DNA from 4 places in the Priestia sp. USM5 genome. Region 3 is predicted to be linked to each of the others. Evidence: riboswitches for the same ligand, from Rfam matches in the RefSeq annotation. Region 3 holds a riboswitch; each other region holds the start of a gene.
What was found. Region 3 has a riboswitch for cyclic di-AMP ahead of ACWATA_RS04130 (APC family permease). Riboswitches for the same ligand answer to the same signal wherever they lie in the genome.
Positions count from the first base shown of each region.

Region 1: another riboswitch for cyclic di-AMP. It lies ahead of ACWATA_RS05100 (potassium channel family protein); the one in region 3 lies ahead of ACWATA_RS04130 (APC family permease).
Region 2: another riboswitch for cyclic di-AMP. It lies ahead of kdpF (K(+)-transporting ATPase subunit F); the one in region 3 lies ahead of ACWATA_RS04130 (APC family permease).
Region 4: another riboswitch for cyclic di-AMP. It lies ahead of gltT (glutamate/proton symporter GltT); the one in region 3 lies ahead of ACWATA_RS04130 (APC family permease).

Region 1 is NZ_JBSGKN010000001.1:989,745-994,956, forward strand. Features, by position in the region: gene ACWATA_RS05080 (S1C family serine protease) at 1-111, shown strand, start outside; gene ACWATA_RS05085 (peptidyl-prolyl cis-trans isomerase) at 108-1,010, shown strand; gene ACWATA_RS05090 (Lrp/AsnC family transcriptional regulator) at 1,299-1,754, opposite strand; gene ACWATA_RS05095 (carboxymuconolactone decarboxylase family protein) at 1,875-2,333, shown strand; cyclic di-AMP (ydaO/yuaA leader) riboswitch at 2,449-2,593, shown strand; gene ACWATA_RS05100 (potassium channel family protein) at 2,718-3,377, shown strand; gene ACWATA_RS05105 (TrkH family potassium uptake protein) at 3,381-4,700, shown strand; gene ACWATA_RS05110 (YjcZ family sporulation protein) at 5,028-5,108, shown strand.
Region 2 is NZ_JBSGKN010000001.1:1,653,085-1,658,296, forward strand. Features, by position in the region: gene ACWATA_RS09105 (ArsR/SmtB family transcription factor) at 1-279, shown strand, start outside; gene ACWATA_RS09110 (CHY zinc finger protein) at 299-634, opposite strand; gene murG (undecaprenyldiphospho-muramoylpentapeptide beta-N-acetylglucosaminyltransferase) at 812-1,879, shown strand; cyclic di-AMP (ydaO/yuaA leader) riboswitch at 2,081-2,223, shown strand; gene ACWATA_RS09120 (hypothetical protein) at 2,296-2,433, shown strand; cyclic di-AMP (ydaO/yuaA leader) riboswitch at 2,449-2,589, shown strand; gene kdpF (K(+)-transporting ATPase subunit F) at 2,887-2,967, shown strand; gene kdpA (potassium-transporting ATPase subunit KdpA) at 2,992-4,653, shown strand; gene kdpB (potassium-transporting ATPase subunit KdpB) at 4,675-5,212, shown strand, end outside.
Region 3 is NZ_JBSGKN010000001.1:803,144-808,355, reverse strand. Features, by position in the region: gene ACWATA_RS04135 (cation diffusion facilitator family transporter) at 1-381, opposite strand, end outside; gene ACWATA_RS04130 (APC family permease) at 491-2,317, opposite strand; cyclic di-AMP (ydaO/yuaA leader) riboswitch at 2,480-2,622, opposite strand; gene ACWATA_RS04125 (N-acetylmuramoyl-L-alanine amidase) at 2,814-3,872, opposite strand; gene glnA (type I glutamate--ammonia ligase) at 4,789-5,212, opposite strand, start outside.
Region 4 is NZ_JBSGKN010000001.1:4,207,693-4,212,904, reverse strand. Features, by position in the region: gene thiC (phosphomethylpyrimidine synthase ThiC) at 1-968, opposite strand, end outside; TPP riboswitch at 1,083-1,197, opposite strand; gene ACWATA_RS22125 (hypothetical protein) at 1,279-1,569, opposite strand; gene ACWATA_RS22120 (undecaprenyl-diphosphate phosphatase) at 2,028-2,852, shown strand; cyclic di-AMP (ydaO/yuaA leader) riboswitch at 3,126-3,265, shown strand; gene gltT (glutamate/proton symporter GltT) at 3,372-4,631, shown strand; gene ytvI (sporulation integral membrane protein YtvI) at 4,845-5,212, shown strand, end outside.

The sequences.
Region 1 (5,212 bases), 190 kb from region 3:
CTATACACAAAACGCAAAGTAGGAGACACGGTAAAATTAGACGTGTACCGAAATGGAAAAAAACAAACTATTTCTCTGAAGCTTTCAGAGCAGCAGGATAACAATGGATGAGTTCAGCACCGTTAAAGCTGCTGCTAGCAGTATTAACAGCGTTAGGATTTTTAACAGGCTGCGGAGGGAAGCATTCAAACACGATGTTTCCTTCTGTAGAAATTAGTCAGCTATCTTCTGCCAAAGAAGTGGCAGCGTATGAAGGAGGAAAGGTGACAGGAGCAGAATTCAATCGTTTTTTAGCCGTTGAAGGGTTCTTAAATCCCGATGCTCCGCTAAATGATACAAGCTACCGCAAAGAGTTGTTGCGGCAGCTTGTCATGCAAAAAATCTTAATTTCGCATCTAAAGACAAGTGACAGGGTACAGAAAAAAGTCGAGGATATGTGGAAACAAATCAAACGTTCATATGACGAAGATACAAGAAAACAAGGCTATGAAGTCTTGCACATTCGTTCTAGCGATGTAACTAAACAGCTAATAAATCAGTTTAAATTAGAAGAATATTTCCGTAAACAAATTACGTCTGATGAACTAGACGCTTACTATACACGTATTGAGAATGATGTAACGCGCGTATCTTTTTCGCAGCTAACTTTTACAACTTTACATGATGCCGAGACCGTTGCGGCTGAGCTGCAAAAAGGAACATCGCTTCAAGACGTTCAAAAAAAATATGCTGATGTCCAGACCATCAGCAAAATAGAGAATGATGATAATCTAAAGCTTTCGAATCTATCTCCCTCTTTTATAGATGTTTTAAAAAAACAGCACATCGGAGAGTGTAGTAAGCCCATTAAAATGGGTAAAGTCTATTATATTCTTATTTTAAAACAAAAAGATAAAAAAACGGAATCAGAAGTCAAAGAAGAAATGATGAAAGAACTTGTTTTGAATCATATCAACCGGTATATCCAGGATCAACTGCCAAGGTTTCACGTGACTTTCAACCTTAGGTAGTTCCCTTTTATATAGATTGATTGTTTTCAAAAAACAAGCAGGTAAAAGAGCTTTCTATTAATAGAGAGCTCTTTTACATTTTTAAGTAGACAGAAATGTCGGTACCTGATAGAATGAAGTTGTAAAACTTTCATTATTCGGAAAATTTATACCCTCCAGCTTTGGAGGGTTATTTTTTATGCTTTTGGACGAATAAAAGAGGCTAGGACAGAAGTAGTTTAGTGGAAAGAAGATCCGAACGATGAATCGTTCGGATCTTTTTGTTAGTACGGTGAACGTATGTTTCAATCACTTTTCATCTTTTAAATGACTCAATAATGCAGAAGACATCTCCACGTGAGAAAGGGCGATGTGTGAAATCGTTTTGGCATAAGGTGTAATTTCGTTAATAAATTGCTCGAGTACGTGCAGGTGAGGAAGCTGAAGCTTTGTAATGAAGCAAGCCTGTCCGGCGATGCGTTCACAGAATAAAGCATAGGGATACTGAGAAATAAATCTTTTAAAACGCTCGTGCTCTCCGTTTTTCATGGTTACTTCAATAAAACACGAGACGGGCAACTGCAGCTTTTCATAATCAATATCGATTGTATATCTTTTTATAATACCAAAGCTCTCTAGCTGTCTTACTCGCTCTGCCACTGAAGGAGGAGACAGGTTAATTTGTTTTCCTAGCTCTCTTAAGGAAAGACGGCTGTTTTGCTGCAGTGCCTGCAAAATCGATAAATCAATTTCATCAATTTTCAATTGAAAACCTTCTTTCATATTAATGTTTCATTTGATTAGTAACAGCATATAATATGTTTTATTTGTTATCTGAAATCTCCATTTTTCTTACTATAATAATTAAAAAGGAGTGAGTAAAAAATGGCAAGAGTTTTGTTAACAAACGAAGAGGGAACAAATTTTGAAAAAGCACTGAATTTAATTCCAGATGTAAAAAGGTTGTATGATGAGCTATACGACAAGCTTTGGAACAGTGATATAGTAAAAAGAGAGACTAAGGAAAAAATCAGGCTTTATCTAGCAGGTGTTAACGGCTGTGAGACGTGTATGAGCATGTCATATGTAGGCGATAAGACGCTTAATCAAAAAGTGTTAAGAGAAAAAGAGCTGGAAGAAAAAGATCGACTGCTGTTTCGATTTATAGATGTATACCGAGTGCGTCCAAGGGATTTGACGGATGCTGATATGGATCAATTAAAGAAATTTTACAGTGATACGCAGCTATTAGAGCTTTTGGCCGTTATTAATTTGTTTGATCAATTTCACAAACTGATTGTCAGTTTAGATTTATATGATTTTTGCAGTTTGCAGCGCAAGTGATGTCTTCCCTAAAAATATCTTGACAGACAAAATCCACAGGAGTAAGATAGCTTTCGTGAAGTGAAACGTATCATGAATCGAATCGATTATTCTAAAAAATAGATCATAGACATTTGAATAAAAATCGCTTAATCCATTACGGAGCGGAGGACCCATTATTTACGCACATATTGTGCTCCGGGGTGAATCCTTAAAAAGGTAGGGTTACTCTTAAAACCCGAACCCGACAGCTAACTTCGCAAGCGTTTTGAGGGGGAAGAGTGTGAAAAAACACAGGAGCCTTCCTGTGTTTTTTTGCGCTTTTTTTAAGAAAAACATGTAATTTTTTAGAAAAAGTATAAGCTAAGAGAACACACAGCAGTTGAAGAAAGGAATAAATACATTATGAAAAAACAGTTTGCTGTATTGGGATTAGGTCGTTTTGGAGGCAGTTTGGTTGAAGAGTTTGCTAATTTGGATGTGGATGTGCTCGCTATTGACCGCAATCAGGAGGTAGTAAAGAAATATAGCAACTCAGCTACATATGTCGTGCAAGCGAACGCAATTGATGAAGCTAGCTTAAAAGGGCTAGGCATTCGTAACGTTGATCATGCTCTTATTTCGTTTGGAGACGATATTGAAGCAAGCGTGCTTGCAACGATGCTTTTAAAAGATATGGGCGTTAAGCAAGTATGGGTAAAAGCGGTGAATATGTATCATCAAAAAGTGCTGGAGAAAATAGGAGCGGACAAAGTCATTCATCCTGAGCGCGATATTGCGAAGCGGATTGCTCATCACGTGGTGTCAGAAAAGATCATTGATTACATTGAACTGTCAAAGGATTATAGTATTGTCGAAATTGTCGCTTCTAAAAAGCTTCATAATAAAACGCTGTTTGATTTGAACATTCGTGCCAAGTACGGCTGCAATATTATCGGCTTTCAGCGAAAAGACGGGGAAATGGTGATTTCGCCTACCGCGCATGAAATAATTGAACAAGGAGATATGCTGATTGTTATCGGACATAATCGCGATTTAAACCGTTTTGAAGAAGAAGGAGTTTAACTTATGAAAAAAAAAATTGTTAGGCTTACGCCGCCGCAGCTGCTTGTCTCCATTTTTGGCGGAGGAATTATTATTGGTGCTCTTTTATTAATGATGCCTTTTTCTACTACTGAGCCAATCCGGTGGGTAGACGCCCTTTTTACATCTACTTCCGCTATGACAGTGACCGGCTTAGCCGTCGTAGATACAGGTACGCGTTTTACCGTCATCGGTCAAACGATTATTATGCTGTTAATTCAAATAGGCGGTCTTGGCATTATGTCATTTGCCGTGCTAATTTTTATGATGCTAGGTAAAAAAATTGGATTTAAAGAGCGTATGCTCGTTCAGCAGGCATTAAATCAAACGAGCGTCGGCGGAGTTGTCCTGCTAGTTAAAAGGCTGTTTATCTTTTCATTTTTAATTGAGTTTGTTGCACTTATCTTTTTAGCGATACGCTGGGTTCCGGAATTCGGATGGTCTAAGGGGCTATTCTTTAGCTTGTTTCATTCAATTTCAGCTTTTAATAACGCAGGGTTCGGACTATTATCTGACAGCTTAGTTCAGTATGTAGGAGATCCCGTTATTAACATAACGATTTCCTTTTTGTTTATTATTGGTGGGTTAGGATTTACCGTTCTTGCTGATATGTGGGTAAAAAAATCGTATAAAAAACTAACGCTGCATTCAAAAATTATGATTATCAGCACGTTTGCCATTAACGTGATTGCCATGCTTTTTATTTTTTTCTTAGAGTACGGCAATTCACATACACTTGGAAGTTTGTCATTAGGAGACAAAGTGTGGGCGTCTTATTTTCAAGCGGTAACAACACGCACAGCAGGTTTTAATAGTATCGATATAGGAAGTCTACATGATTCCACCATATTTTTAATGGTTATGTTAATGTTCATAGGTGCAGGGAGTGCGTCAACAGGAGGAGGTATTAAACTAACAACGTTTGTGGTGATTGTCTTTTCTGTATGGGCATTTTTACGAAGCAGGGAAGATATTGTGCTGTTAAAGAGACGGCTTCTTCCTCTTCATGTGTTTAAGGCACTAGCCATTACGATGATTTCGATTATGTTTGTGTTTGGGGCCATTTTTCTATTAAATATCTCAGAAAACCTGCCGTTTATAAAAATTATGTTTGAAGTGGTTTCTGCGTTTGGAACAGTGGGGTTATCGATGGGAGCAACTCCTGAGCTTTCATACTTTGGACGCGTGATTATTATCTTTATCATGTTTTTAGGAAAAGTGGGGCCATTAACCCTTGCGTTTTCATTATCTAAGCAAAAGCGTGAAGCCGTTCGCTATCCAAACGAAGATATAATGCTAGGATAGAAAAATCGCCTTCGATGAGGCGATTTTTTTATATTATTTATACGTTCAAGACATATAAGAGGTTACGCACAAAACAGTTGCGATGAATAAAAAGAAGGCAAAAACAAGAACAATGGGCAATTTGGAATGTCGGCGCATTAAAGCCCCTCCTTTTTTATAGTAAAAAAATCTCTTACTATATATAACGAAAGAAACAAAAATATGATTCACTTTTTTTGGCGAAATTTGAAGGTTTTTCTCATTGGAAAAATCCGCACCCCTGTCCTAAACATTTTGCCAAGCTGTTGCATACACTAAAAGCAGATAACAGGAAGTGAGGGATGGTACGTGGGAAAACAAAATTTTGCGTTAATCGTTGTGTTATTTGTTTTACTTGTTATTGTAGGTGCGTCTGGCTTTCGCTTTTAAACGTTAACTTTATTTGCGCATAGTCCCCTTCAAAAAAGGCATACTAGGCGGAAGTAAAAACCAAAAATTTCTTCAATATTGCCGAACAATGAGTTCCTCTACTC
Region 2 (5,212 bases), 850 kb from region 3:
AAATTAACGCCTATTTTACATGCGTTGAGTGATCCTAACCGGCTGCGAATTGTACAGTGTTTAGCGACAAGAAAGGAGCAGACCTGTTCGTATTATCAAAAATTAAATGTATCAAAATCAACGCTATCACATCATATTAAAGTACTTCGCGAAGCTGGAATTATCAAACTACGTATAGAAGGTACGCAGCACTATTATTCCTTGCGTTTAGAAGAACTTGAGGAACTGTTCCCAGGTCTGCTTCCTTCCATTATCAATATAGATGAGCAATTATTTTAAAAGCTGAACGATGTTTTGTTCAGCTTTTTTGTTCAAAATAAATGTGTCCATGCAGGCTGCATCCGGGATTAAAAGAAGAACGACAGTGAGGGCAAGTCGAGTTACAGGTTAAATATTCATTAATTGAGAGCTCATGTTTACATACTCCGCAAAGAATAGCTTTTTCATTAAACATAGATGTTGGCCATCTTTTAATGTCGTGATCCGCATGTGCGTTATGACATTGATAGCATGGATAATATGTATAACAGCAATAAAATTTTATTGCGATAATATCTTTATCCGTATGATAGTGCGTACAGCGCGTTTCGGAATCCACTGTGTCACCTTTTACTGCAGGTACAGATTTGTTCATTATCATCACTCCTTATGAAAAGTATAGCATGCTTTTATACGCCTTATCATACATATGTAAAAAGAAAAATGCTATAATAAAACCATCGTTTTACATGTCAGATCGCATGATAAAAAGATTAGATAAAAATTGATGTCAAAACAGATCGATTAAGTGATGCAAAGAGAGGAAGAAAAAATGAGTAAGCAAGTTATCGTTTTTACCGGAGGCGGAACAGCGGGGCACGTAACGCCAAACATTGCCATCATGAAAGAATTAGACAGTGAAAAATGGGATATCCATTATGTCGGTTCTCACAATGGTATTGAGAAAGAATTAATTACAAAATTAAACGTTCCATATCATGCGATTTCAAGCGGGAAGCTGCGTCGATACGTAGATATGGAAAATGTAAAAGATGTATTTCGAGTAGCAAAAGGGGTTGGCGATGCACGTCGCGTGCTGAAAAAACTAAAGCCTTCTCTTGTTTTTTCAAAAGGCGGTTTCGTCACAGTTCCTGTGGTAATGGCTGCTAAATCTTTAAACATTCCCGTGTTCATTCATGAAAGTGATTTAACACCGGGACTGGCAAATAAAATTGCGCAGAAATTTGCCACTAAAATTTTTACTTCTTTTGATGAAGCCGCAAACTACTTTCCAAAAGAAAAAGTGCAGGTTGTTGGTTCACCTATTCGAAAAGAGCTATTTAGCGGAAGCGCAGCGAACGGGGAAAGCTGGCTACGCTTTTATGATAAGCGCCCCATTTTAACGATTATGGGCGGAAGTTTAGGAGCACGCCGTATTAATGAAATCGTTCGAGAGTCTTTGCCTGAACTGCAAAAGAAATTCCAAATTGTACACCTTTGCGGAAAAGGCAATATTGATACAAGCCTTGAAAAAGAGTCAGGCTACCGTCAGTTAGAATACGTAAACGAACAGCTTCCTGATGTTCTAGCGGCAACTGATTATGTGATTACACGCGGTGGATCCAATGCCATTTTTGAGTTTTTAGCTCTTCATAAACCGATGATGATTATTCCTTTATCAAAAGCACAGAGTCGCGGAGATCAAATTTTAAATGCACAATCTTTTAAGAAAAAAGGCTACTGTATGGTTGTAGAAGAAGAACAGTTAACAAAAGAACTGTTTTTGCGTGAAGTAAATGAGCTTCAGCAGCAAGCAAGTACGATGAAGCGTACAATGCGTGAAGCAACAAAAACGGATGCCATTTCAATTCTTGTAAATGAAATTGAGAAAATGAGCTAAAAAAGAGACTGAAACAGACGTATGTTAGCCGAAGTGAAAAACGAACCATTGATCAAGGTATTTGATTAGTGGTTCGTTTTTTTTTAAAATCTATTATTTTAAAATAATGAATAAACATAGAAAAATAAAGCTTTTAAAATTTCAAAAAATGTTGTTGACAGTAAATTTTAACAGGAGTAAGATTACTCTCATGAAACGTTCCACTGTGAAACGCTGAGTCTTTTCTGAAAGAGAAGGAAAGAGCGGAGGACCCAATTATCAGGGGTGAATCTCTTAATTGAGTAGGGTTACTTTCTTGACCCGAACCCGTCAGCTAACTTCGTAAGCGTTAAGAGAGAGGATGGTGTAATCGTGGTCGTTTTCTATAACAGCGGATAGTACGCTCCTTTCAAAATATAGGTGAAAGGAGCGTCAGGATGCATTTATCTAAGCAAATGATTCAAATGATTGAATATCGGGCCATGTGCGATCAGCAATCTTTTGATCTAGCAAACCGCTATTTGTCTACGTTAGCTAATCAAAGTTTTAAACGCAGCAGTAAAAACTATTATTAAGTCTAAAAATTAAATAACAAATATACGCTTAATCAATTATGAGCGGGGGACCCAATATTTTGTACGTATGTACTAGGGGTGAATCTCTTAACTGAGTAGGGTTACTTCCATAACCCGAATCCGACAGCTAACTCCGTAAGCGTTTTGGGAGTAAAAAATTCGTGTCAATCACGGCTTATTTGTCGTGCATTAAACCGCGGAAGAGAACTCTCTTCTGCGGTTTTTTAGTGGAAAAAAATAGCATCACGTCTCACCTTTAGCTTTCTTGGACGTGATGGTTTATGTAAAGCAATAGTTACTAAGCTTAGAAGCTATCATTTTTGTTAGGAAAAAGTCAGGAGGGAGCAACGTGGATATAATCATGCTTGGAACACTTGCCATATTAACAGCTGCTATGTACGGAATTATTTGCTGGTCGTCTCATGTAGTAGATGAAAGAGAGGAGAAGTGAACGTGTCGTTCATTTTGTTAGGTATTTCAGTTCTCGTTTTAATTTATTTAGTGTATGTACTGTTAAATCCAGAACAATTTTAATAAGCGGAGGAATAAAAAGTGGGGATTTTTCTACTATCAGTTGCGCTGCTGCTTGTTTTTGTAGCGCTTATTGCAAAGCCCGTAGGTATTTATATAGCGAATGTGTTTTCAAACGATAAAAACACTAGCTTGATAGGAAAGATAGAAACGGTGATGTTTAAAGCAGCAGGAATTAAAGGGCTTAATCAGACGTGGAAGCAATATGCATTTGCTCTTGTTTTGGCGAATACGTTTATGATTTTTGTGGTGTACCTTATCTTCCGGTTTCAGGGGGTACTGCCGCTTAACCCAAGCCACATCAAAGGAATGGATCCGGCACTCGCTTTTAACACGGCCATTAGTTTTATGACAAATACGAACTTGCAGCACTACAGCGGCGAATCAGGTTTGTCCTATTTCTCGCAGATGGCAGCCGTTGTATTTATGATGTTTGCAGCACCAGCAACGGCACTTGCAGTAGCAATCGCTTTTATTCGCGGGCTAGCAGGGAAGGAAATGGGAAACTTTTTTGTTGACTTTGTAAAATCAATTACGCGTATTTTACTTCCTATCGCTTTTATAACAGGCATTTTATTTATGTTTTTAGGTGTCCCTCAAACGTTAAGCGGAACGGTGACTGCCCATACAATAGAAGGGGCAACACAGCAAATAGCAAGGGGACCAGTTGCTTCTTTTCTTTCAATCAAAGAGCTAGGCAACAACGGAGGGGGATTTTTTGGTGTCAATTCAGCTCATCCATTTGAAAATCCTAATGCGTGGAGCAATGTATTACAAATCGTCCTTATGCTGTTATTGCCAACAGCCCTTCCTTTTACGTACGGAAAAATGATTGGACAGCGTAAACAAGGCCGCATCTTGTTTGTAGCGATGAGTATGCTGTTTATCGTTATTTTAAGCACAGCGTTTGTAACAGAGTGGGGAGGCAATCCAAGACTTGGTGCTTTTCATCTAAATGAAGCGAGCGGTTATATGGAAGGGAAAGAAGTCCGTTTTGGTGTCGGCATGTCGACGCTTTACGCCATCGTGACGACAGCAAGTGAAACAGGTGCAGTCAACACCATGCACGATACCCTGACGCCTCTTACCGGGTTATTAACGCTTGGAAATATGATGTTAAATACCGTATTTGGCGGTGTCGGAGCAGGATTTATGAATGTTATGATGTACGTCATCATTGCCGTATTTTTATCAGGTTTAATGGTTGGAAGAACACCAGAATACGTAGGTAAAAAAATTGAAGGAAAAGAAATGAAGCTAATCGCCGTGACGCTTATTCTGCAGCCGCTGCTAATTTTAGGAGGAACAGCCGTAGCACTTACCACTCATTTAGGAATGGAAGGTATATCAAACCCTGGCTTTCACGGCTTAAGTCAGGCACTGTACGAATTTACGTCGTCAGCAGCAAACAATGGGTCCGGTTTTGAAGGACTCGGTGACGCAACGCCGTTTTGGAACATTTCTACGGGAATTGTTATGTATATTGGACGCTACTTCGGACTAATTACAATGCTGGCGGTATCGAGCTCACTAGCATCTAAGCAGCTTGTTCCCGAAACACCTGGAACATTTAAAACGGATACGTCTTTATTTAGCGGCATTTTAATTGGAACTACCGTTATTGTAGGAGCACTTACGTTTTTCCCAGTGCTTGTGCTTGGGCCGGTTGCTGAGTATTTAACACTGTAATCAAGAAAGCGGAGGATCATAATGAATAAACGGAATTTTGCAAATAATATTGAATTGGATCGCAACAGTCATATTCAAGGTTCTGTAGATAAACAAGCTTCATCGATTTTTATTCAATCAGTAAAGCAGGCGTTTATCAAGCTCAGCCCAAGAACGATGATAAAAAACCCTATCATGTTCGTAGTAGAAATCGGGTTTATAATTACGCTTTTTTTAGCCGTTGTTCCGGACCTTTTCGGAGAAAGTACAGTAAGCACAGGATTTAATGTTGCCGTATCTCTCGTGTTATTTTTCACCATTGTTTTTGCTAATTTTGCAGAAGCATTAGCAGAAGGACGAGGAAAAGCACAGGCAAACTCATTAAAGAAATCGAAAGGCGATATTACAGCTAATCAGCTTCAAAACGGGCAAATGATACAAGTTCCGGCATCGCAACTAAAAAAAGGAGACATCGTCGTCGTTTCACAAGGCGAAATGATTCCTGGAGATGGAGAAATTATTAAAGGACTGGCGTCCGTTGATGAATCGGCCATTACGGGGGAATCGGCACCTGTTATGA
Region 3 (5,212 bases):
TACCGAGATGCCAAGTACTGCAATATTTAAAATAAAGCCTGAAGATTTCGTCGGATGAAGAATATGATGATACCCTTCTTTAATCGTTTCAAATGCCATAATTCCTACTACAAGAACCGCCCCTAATAAAACGAGATTAACCAATCGTCCAAATCCGTTTGGAAATCGTTTGGTCGGAGCTTTTTTGCTTAATGCTGAACCTATAAAAACAAAGAACTGATTTGCTGCGTCCCCTAAGCTGTGCATCGTTTCAGCAAACATCGCTACATTTCCCGTTAAAGCAAAAGCAATCCCTTTAATAATGGATATAATGGTATTAACTATAGCGGCCATCATGGCCGATTTATTTCCTTTTCGCAATAACTTAATTAATTCACTCATGCAATCCCTCCGTTTGTGCCTTTGATGAGATTCAATTATGGTTAGTGTATGTGAATTTAAAAATTAAAAACCTCCAACATATAAGTTGGAGGTTTTTAGTCATGTTTCATTATTTTTTAAAACGATAAGGTACCGTTGTAACGATTACGTTTTTACGGTAAAGCAAATGTGCTTTTAACAGCAGACTGGACTGATTATGAAGGATGTTTTGCCAGCTTTTTTTCGTGATGAACTGCGGAATAACAACCGTAATAGCCATATTATTTTCACGGGCTTTTTCTTCAGCCATATCGATGAATCGAAACAGCGGACGCACAAGACTGCGGTATTGAGAATGAAACGTAACAATACGAATATCAGGCTGCCACTTTTCCCACTTCTCTTCCATTCTCTTTTCGCTTTCTCGGTCAAAAGCAACGTGCACCGCAATAACGGTATCACCAATCGTTCTTGCATAGTTCAATGAATTTTCCACTACCTTTGTCATTCCTGCTACAGGAACAATGACCACACTTCCTTCAAGCTTTCCAATCTTTTCTCCTTGCTTAATACGAAGCTGCTCTCCTACCGCTTCATAATGCGTATGAATGCGATGAAAAATATAAACGATAACCGGTAAGAAAACGAGCACGGACCATACTTGTGAAAACTTCGTTGTAAACAAAATGATTAGCACCGTTAAGGTAATGAGGGCACCAATTAAGTTAATGGTTAGCTTTCCTTGCCAGCCGGCCGGCTTTTCTCTAAGCCATTTGACAATCATGCCTGTTTGAGAAAGCGTAAATGGAATGAACACTCCAACTGCATAAAGAGGAATTAATTGTTCCGTCGCTCCTTTAAAGGCGACAAGTAAGACAATAGAAGCAATTCCAAGGGTCACAATTCCATTTGAATAGCCTAGTCGATCGCCGCGAATTTGAAACATTCTTGGCATGTATTTATCAGACGATAAGTTTACGGCAAGCAAAGGGAAAGCTGAAAAACCTGTATTCGCCGCTAGCACTAAAATCAGAGCTGTGGTACCTTGAATAAAATAATAAAATCCATTTCGTCCAAATACACTCGATGCAATTTGTGATACAACCGTTTCATCTGCTTTTGGAGAAATGCCAAGCCAATAAGCTAAAAACGTGATGCCAGAAAATAAAACGGCTAAAATACCGCCCATCAGCATTAATGTATGAACAGCATTTTTTGCACCTGGATCTTTAAAGTTAGGCACTGCATTTGAAATAGCTTCTACACCAGTCAATGCCGAACAGCCTGACGAAAAAGCTTTTAATAATAAAAATAAACTAATACCTGGCACCACTGTACCGAGAGATGTATGAAGCTCAGGTGACACTTGACCTGTCACTATTTTGAAGAAGCCTACCGCTATTAACAAAATAAGAGCAATGACAAATAAATAAACCGGATAAGCTAATACAGAAGCGGATTCTGTTACACCTCGTAAATTTAAAACCGTAATAAAAATCACCAGTAAACACGCAATCACTACATTATAGTGATGCAGCGTTGGAAAAGCCGAAGTTAAAGCATCGGTTCCTGCTGAAACACTCACGGCAACTGTTAAAATATAATCTACTAACAGTGATCCCCCAGCGATAAGTCCAGGATTTTCTCCTAAATTGGTTTTCGAAACAATATAAGCTCCTCCGCCTTGCGGATACGCATAAATAATTTGACGATATGAAAGAATTAAAGCCGTCAGCAGCACCAATACCCCAATCGCAATTGGAATCGAATACCAATAGGCAAGCACGCCCACTGTTGCAAGGACAATCAAAATCTGTTCTGTTCCATAAGCCACTGAAGATAAGGCATCTGATGATAAAATAGCCAGCGCTTTAAGCTTACTAAGCTTTTGATCGCCTAACTCTTTTGTTTTGAGCGGCTTTCCAATCAATAATCTCTTGAGAACTGAATAGTTCACGTAATTTCCCTCCGATGATTGCTTAGCTAGTATTCACTGTTCGTTGCTAAGCTCCGTTACAAGTTCATGAATAAGTGATATTATCCCTAAAAAATACCTTTTTATGTTAAAAAAGCGCACAAAAAAAACACTAAGGGTTCTCAGCGTTTTTACACAGCTTAAACCTCCTCTCCAAAACGCTTATGGGGTTAGCTGTCGGATTCGGGCTATGAGAGTAGCCCTACCTTTTAAAAAAAGGATTCACCCCAAGTGACAATGCACAAATTTGGGTCCCCCACTTCTGACGAATTAAGCGATAACAGGTCAATATAATTTTCGGTTAAAGAGTATGATCGATAACATGTTTCTTTCATAACTATCCTTTGTTCTTAGATAATATACTCCCGTACAAATGGTTTGTAAAGCATTATTTTACGTAAACGATAAAATAGTGCTTAAGGCGCTTTTAAGGGGAAAACAAAAGGCCTTCTGCCTGCTTACAGAAGACCTGCTTTCTTTAACTTTTTGCTTTTAAAACGGCTGCTAGCTTGTTTTTCGTTTGAGGACCATAAATGCCATCTACATCATAAGGAAGATACACAAGCTGAAAACGTCTGACTGCATCTTTCGTTTGTACTCCATATATTCCGTCTACTGACCCTACTTTAAAATTAACCGCGTTTAATGCTTTTTGAAGCTGTTTCACTGCTTCTCCAGAATCGCCTTGTTTTAAAATTCCATTTGGAAGTGGATATTGTTCAGAAGGTGGAGTTGGTGACGGTGTTGGTGTTGGAGATGGGTTTGGTGAAGTTCCTGAAGGAATAACAATTGTTTTTCCAACCTTTAGGGTTAAAGGATCAGAAAGCCCTGTATTTGCTTCTTGAAGCGCTTGTACTGTTATTCCGTACTTCTGTGCAATACTGTACAGCGTATCTCCTTGCTTGATCGTATACGTTTTTGTACCCGGTTCAGAAGGTGAAGGATTTGGTGTCGGTGTTGGAGATGGAGATGGATTTGGAACTGCACGACGAGGTAAATTTAAATATACGGCAATTCCTTTTGCATACGATTCACCCATGCTTTTTAAAAATGCTTCATTTTGAAGAAGTGCTGCATCTATGCTGTTATCAATAAAGGCAATTTCAGTGAGTACTGCGGGCATATTTGTTAAGCGAAGCACCGCATAATTGGCTGATTTTCGTCCTCGATTCGGATGATTATACGACAGCAGCGCTGGCTGTACTTGGCCATGTACAATTGATTGAAACGCTTTACTGGCATTGCTAGCGCTTCTATAAACATAATCTTCGTATCCTGTTCCTCCACCGGCATTTACGTGAATAGACATAAATGCATCTGCTCCCCACGAGTTAGCTTGAGAAGCTCGCTGAGATAACGATAAAAAAGTATCTGTGGTACGGGTGGTTTTAATCGTAAAGTCACTGTAGGTGCTATTTAAATAGCTTATTAAATATTGTTGAATTTTTAACACTAAGTTTTTTTCATATAGTCCGCTTGCTCCAACTGCTCCTGCATCTGCCCCACCATGTCCTGCATCAAGATAGATTTTTTTCATATTACTTGTCCCTCCTTATTGTTAACATATGCATGAGGGAAAAAAGTGCTACGTATACTAGCCTACTTAGTGAAAAATTACTAAAAAAGGAGATTGAGACATAACGAAATCACTTCAACCTAAAAACGAACAAATGGGATAAATGCGCTAGTATGGATGGCTTGTTACATCGCTGTTGAATTCCGTGCAAGGCTTCGCTTTCCGCGGGGGGCTGGTGAGCCTCCTCGTCGCGTGCGCTCCTGCGGGGTCTCACCTATTCCGCTTTTCCCGCAGGAGTCCCTCCAATCAACTGCTAGAAGCAACTAAATAGATGAAATCTACGTTTACCCTACCAATAAAAAAATCCGCACAATTCATCGTGCGGTTCCCTCCCCCTAACATACTTTTGGTCCAAATTCTATTCTGGTTGATTAAAGTATAGATCAGGAGGGTCTATTATTTATAACATTAGGACCTATTTAAAAAGCAGAACGCCTACAACAATGAGAATAATCCAAATTGGAATGCTTATCAATATCCCTATCACTAAACCTTTAAAGAAATTTCCTTCTTTCATTTTTATTACATTCCTCTCCAACAGTATTTTCTAACGATACTATGATTGGCTGAAAACTCTCTGAAGTTATACTGAAATACAGTGCAGAGTGAACACATAAACAATCTCACTATCTGTTATACACTACTTTTACTTATAGATTCAATGAGACAAAAAGCTCATCCTTTTTGATTCATGTAAACAAATTCTTTCTTGTATGTAACAAAACAATAAAAAAGCTCCCTGTAAATTATATGACAGGCAGCTTTTTTATAAACAAGCTATATTATTCAATTTACGTATGCAGAATGTTATTTATTCATTGTGAAAAACAAAAAAAGTCGGAGAGAACGTACAAACGATCTCTCCGACTTTTAAAAATTAATATTGGCTCATGTATTGGTCACGTTCCCAAGGATGAACTTGTGTACGGAACATATCCCACTCGATTTCTTTCGCTTCAACGAAGTGTTCTGCTAAGTGTTCACCTAATGCAGAAACCATAACTTCATTTGATTGGAAGCTATCTAAAGCTTGAGCTAATGTTGCAGGTAAATCTACGATACCTTCTTCAACACGCTCTTCTTTTGTCATTACATAGATATTACGATCGATAGGTTTTGGAGCTTCAAGATTGTTCTTGATTCCATCTAAACCAGCTTTTAATAGAACAGCCATTGCTAAATATGGGTTAGCAGCCGGGTCTACGCTACGTACTTCAACACGAGTTCCTACGCCGCGAGAAGCTGGGATACGGATTAATGGACTACGGTTGCGAGCAGACCATGCAACATAACAAGGAGCC
Region 4 (5,212 bases), 3.4 Mb from region 3:
TGAGCTAAACACCACTGCGCCAAGATGGATCCTCCGCGTGAAACAATACCTGTCGTACGTTTCGCTGTCAGAGGAATATAACGTAAAAGAACACCTGCGTGAATAGTAAAGTAATCAACACCTTGTTCTGCTTGTTCAATTAATGTATCGCGGTATGCTTCCCACGTTAGATCTTCTGCTACGCCTTTTACTTTTTCAAGCGCTTGGTAAATAGGAACGGTCCCTACAGGAACAGGCGAGTTGCGGATAATCCATTCGCGTGTTGTGTGAATATCCTTTCCAGTTGATAGATCCATAATTGTATCGGCTCCCCAACGCGTTGCCCATGTCATTTTTTCTACTTCATCTTCAATAGCTGAACGAATAGCTGAATTTCCGATATTAGCATTAATTTTCACATGGAATTTGCGGCCGATAATCATCGGTTCGCTCTCAGGGTGATTGATATTATTAGGGATAATTGCACGTCCTCTTGCTACTTCTTCACGCACAACTTCAGGATTCATCTGTTCACGAATAGCGATAAATTCCATTTCGGGCGTGATGATTCCTTTTTTCGCATAGTGCATTTGCGTTACATTTTGATTTTTTTTCGCGCGCAAAGGTAAACGTTTAGTGATAAAGCGCTCGTACTGATCTCTTGGATCACCGTCATAATAACCGTTATCCTGTGGCTGAACCGTACGGCCTTGATATGTTTCTACATCGTTTCGTTCTGCAATCCACTTTTCGCGCAGAGCCGGTAATCCTTTTTGTAAATTAATTTCATAAGAGGGATCTGTATAAACACCGCTCGTGTCGTATACACGTACGGGACTATTTTCTTCTTCACCAAAAGACCCTGTAGTAGGAGACTGATGAATTTCACGCATAGGTACTTTAAGGTCTTGTCTGGATCCTTGGACATATACTTTGTGACTGTTTGGAAAAGGCTTTTTCATAGAAACTGATACATTTTGTTTTGACATTACATATTCCTCCGGTTTCGCATAAAGTGTAGCTATACCGAACCATAAAAAAAATCGGGTTCTGTGATAGACAGAACCCGATGGAATAGGCAAAAAAAGAATAAAACTATACTATTCTTTTCAAGACTACTTCCCTCCGCTGGTATAACCCAAATCAGGTTCAAAGGGTTAAAGAGTTTTATTGCACTCTTCTCTCAGTCTGAGCTATCAGACACCCCTAGTAGAAATAACATTCAAATTATTCAATTTACGGCTTAAGTTTACCATCATTCGGTAAAAAATCAACCCTTAAATAAAAAAAGCTAGACAATTAGCGTTGTCTAGCAGCATCGATTGCAATCACAATAGCTGTAATAATATGCATGATAAATCCCAAAAATGGAATCCAAGCAACCAGTGAGGTAACAAGTCCTAGTATGTTTCCATAAGCAGATAACCCTCGTCTATTAGCTAAAATGAGTGTGATAGCATGAAGAATAAATCCAATAAAAAGAGGAGTATAGCTAAAGCCCATAACAATCCCCGCGCCAATTAAAGGAATTCCCAGCAAGGCTTCATACCCAGCAGTGACCCATTTCATTGTACGTACATTTCCATTCATAGTAAAAAGCCTCCTAAAAAAGATACTACTATATACGAGAAAAGAGAGAAAAAAGTTTCAAATTACTTAGGGGATATGTCGTATAAGTCAGCCCTATTGGAATAAAATGATAGATGACAGTAAAGGGGGATGGAAAAAACATAATAATTTAGTCATTTTTTCACACTAAAGAAAAATAGTCTAGATGATTCATTTTTAGCTAAGGGACCAGAATTTATACTGAACATAGTGACTGCTTTTTAAAATAAATAAAAGCTGATATCGTGTTTTTTGGTTGTAGCATGTAAGCTTTTTATTACAAATTATTAAAGATTCTTATCTTTTTGCAAATACACATTGTATTTCATAGTTTTAACAATTATGATAAAAAAGCAAGTGTCAAAATAGGAAAATAGTTGAGCATGTAAAACGAAGCGATAAGCTTATTAATTTGAAAGAAAGGCAAGGTACATAGCTTTATGTGGGAAATTATTGTAGCAATCATTTTAGGGATTGTAGAAGGTTTAACAGAGTTTGCTCCCGTTTCGTCAACTGGGCATATGATTATTGTGGATGACCTGTGGTTAAATTCAAAAGAATTATTTTCATCTCCAGTAGCTAATACATTTAAGATTGTTATTCAGCTAGGCTCGATCTTAGCAGTAGTTGTTATTTTTAAAGATCGTTTTATTAATTTATTAGGATTGGGAAAAAAACCAGCTGCTGCAATTGGACCGACAAATCGCTTAAATTTAATGCAAGTAATTGTTGGTTTGTTACCCGCAGGAGTGTTAGGACTTTTGTTTGATGATTACATTGATGAACATTTGTTTTCTTTAAATACGGTGCTAATTGGCTTAGTGGTCGGAGCTGTATTAATGATTCTAGCAGATTTGTTTGGACCTAAACGTCCGCGTGTAGAGACGGTGGACCAAATGTCTTATGGACAAGCACTAGGTATAGGACTGTTTCAATGTATTGCTCTTTGGCCAGGTTTTTCTCGTTCAGGCTCAACGATTTCAGGAGGGGTTCTTCTTGGAATGAGCCATAAGGCAGCCGCAGATTTTACATTTATTATGGCAGTGCCAATTATGGCAGGAGCAAGTGGACTTTCATTGGTTAAAAACTGGCAGTATTTCACATCAGATGCACTACCGTTTTTTATTGCTGGTTTTATCAGCGCCTTTATTTTTGCGCTTATATCGATTCGCTTTTTCTTAAAATTAATCAACCGCATTAAATTAGTTCCGTTTGCCATTTATCGAATTGTCTTAGCGGCTATTCTATATTTTGTATTTTTATAAAATAAATAAGCGTATTTTATAGCCATTTAAACTTCTGATAAAGACTTAAAAAGCAAGAAAAAGCTATTGCAACATTGCAATAGCTTTTTTGCATAAATATATATTATTGTCTTTTGAAAGCGTTTTATAAACATGGGTATTGACAAAACGTGTCGAAAAATAGTAAATTAATATTTGTGCAGTATAAAGTTAAGTAAAAGTAAGACTTCTGTTTAGTTTTATTGACTGTAAAAAACGTATGACAACGTATAGATCGTTTTAATTTTATAAAAATTGAATAATAAGCTTAATCGTATAGAGCGGGGGAATCATTATCGGCAGTAAAGCTGCCTTGGGGTGAATCCTTACAAAAGGTAGGAAACTCTCAATTCCGAATCCGACAGTTAACCTCGTTTGCTTTATTGAGAGAAAGAGCCCAAAATAGCGTAAGTAAAAGGCTGTTCTTTCTTAAGAATAGTCTTTTTTTGTTTTTTCAGAAAAGTATATACAAATGTCATACATCTTTGGGGAGGTACATCTATGAAAAAAATTCGTTTTGGTTTGGCTACGCAGATTTTTACCGGTTTAATCCTCGGTGTTCTTGTAGGAGTAATTTGGTTTAACGATCCGCGTGTAGTAACATACCTGCAGCCGCTGGGAGACTTGTTCTTAAGATTGATTAAGATGATTGTTATTCCAATTGTTATCTCAAGTTTAGTCGTTGGAGTTGCAGGAGCAGGTAGCGGTAAACAGGTCGGAAAGCTTGGCGTTAAAACCATTCTCTATTTTGAAATTATTACAACTTTCGCAATTGTAATCGGTGTATTGATTGCTAATATTTTTCACCCTGGACAAGGTGTAGACATTCATTCAGCACAGAAGAGTGATATTTCACAATACGTTGAAACATCCGAACAGCAAGAAGGAAAGTCAGTGGCTGAAACGTTCTTACACATTGTTCCGACAAACTTTTTCCAGTCAATTGTTGAAGGGGACATGCTAGCAATTATCTTCTTTACAGTATTGTTCGCACTTGGAGTAGCGGCAATTGGAGAAAGAGGAAAGCCTGTTGTTCAATTCTTTGACGGCGTTTCTCACGCAATGTTTCACGTGGTAAACCTAGTAATGAAAGTGGCTCCGATTGGAGTATTTGCTTTAATTGGTGTAACAGTTTCGAAATTCGGTTTAGAGTCACTCCTTTCATTAGGAAAGCTTGTTATCTTAGTTTACTTAGCGTTAATTTTCTTCCTACTTGTTGTATTAGGAGGAATTGCGAAATGGGCAGGAATTAACATTTTCCACTTATTCCGCTATATGAAAGATGAACTGTTGTTAGCATACAGTACATCTAGTTCTGAGACAGTTCTTCCGCGAATTATGGAAAAACTTGAAAAGATGGGCTGTCCAAAAGCTATCGTATCGTTCGTTGTACCAATTGGTTATACATTTAACCTAGATGGTTCTGTTCTCTATCAAGCGATTGCAGCGTTATTCTTAGCGCAGGTGTATGGTATTGATTTAACGATCGTTCAACAGCTGACGCTCATTCTGGTATTGATGGTTACATCTAAAGGAATGGCTGCGGTGCCAGGAACATCATTTGTTGTATTACTGGCTACTCTTGGAACAATCGGCGTTCCGGCAGAAGGATTAGCCTTCATTGCGGGAGTAGACAGAATCATGGATATGGCACGTACGGTTGTTAACTTAGTAGGAAACACACTAGCAGCAATTGTGATGTCTAAATCTGAAGGCAAATTTGACCCTAAAAAAGGTACAGAGGTCATGAGAGCCGGCTAATTTATAAATTAAAAAGCTACTTATTCTATTCAAAAAATTAGAATAAGTAGCTTTTTTCATAATAATTCCTTTATTATTATGGAAATTGACCCTATAATATGTAACATCAGGTATAAATATATCCAAATTTTATTCTTACATAAAAGCAGTCACTGGTTCCTTTCTTTATCAATAAATATAGAGATAGCTTAGCTAGTTGGGGGATAGTAGAGTATGTGGAAAAAGCGAATATGGGTCATCGCCTCGATAGTAATCGTATGTTTGTTAATCCCTTACAGTTTACCGATTGTGTTTGCTTTATTAACAGCATTAGCGCTTGAGGGTATTGTTCAAAAATTGCATCAATCTTTTAAAATGAAGAGAGTCTACGCAGTGCTTATGACCTTCATTTTATATGTTGTTTCGCTCATACTTATTGGATTTTTTATTGTTCGGACAATCGTTACGCAAGTGGTTGCTCTTTCAAAGATAGCGCCTTCATTTGTAAAAGAAATCTATGAAACCGCGATTTATCCAACTATTATCAAGTGGAAATACTATTCAAACGCTCTTCCTACAGAAGTGATTTCTTCTATCGAGCG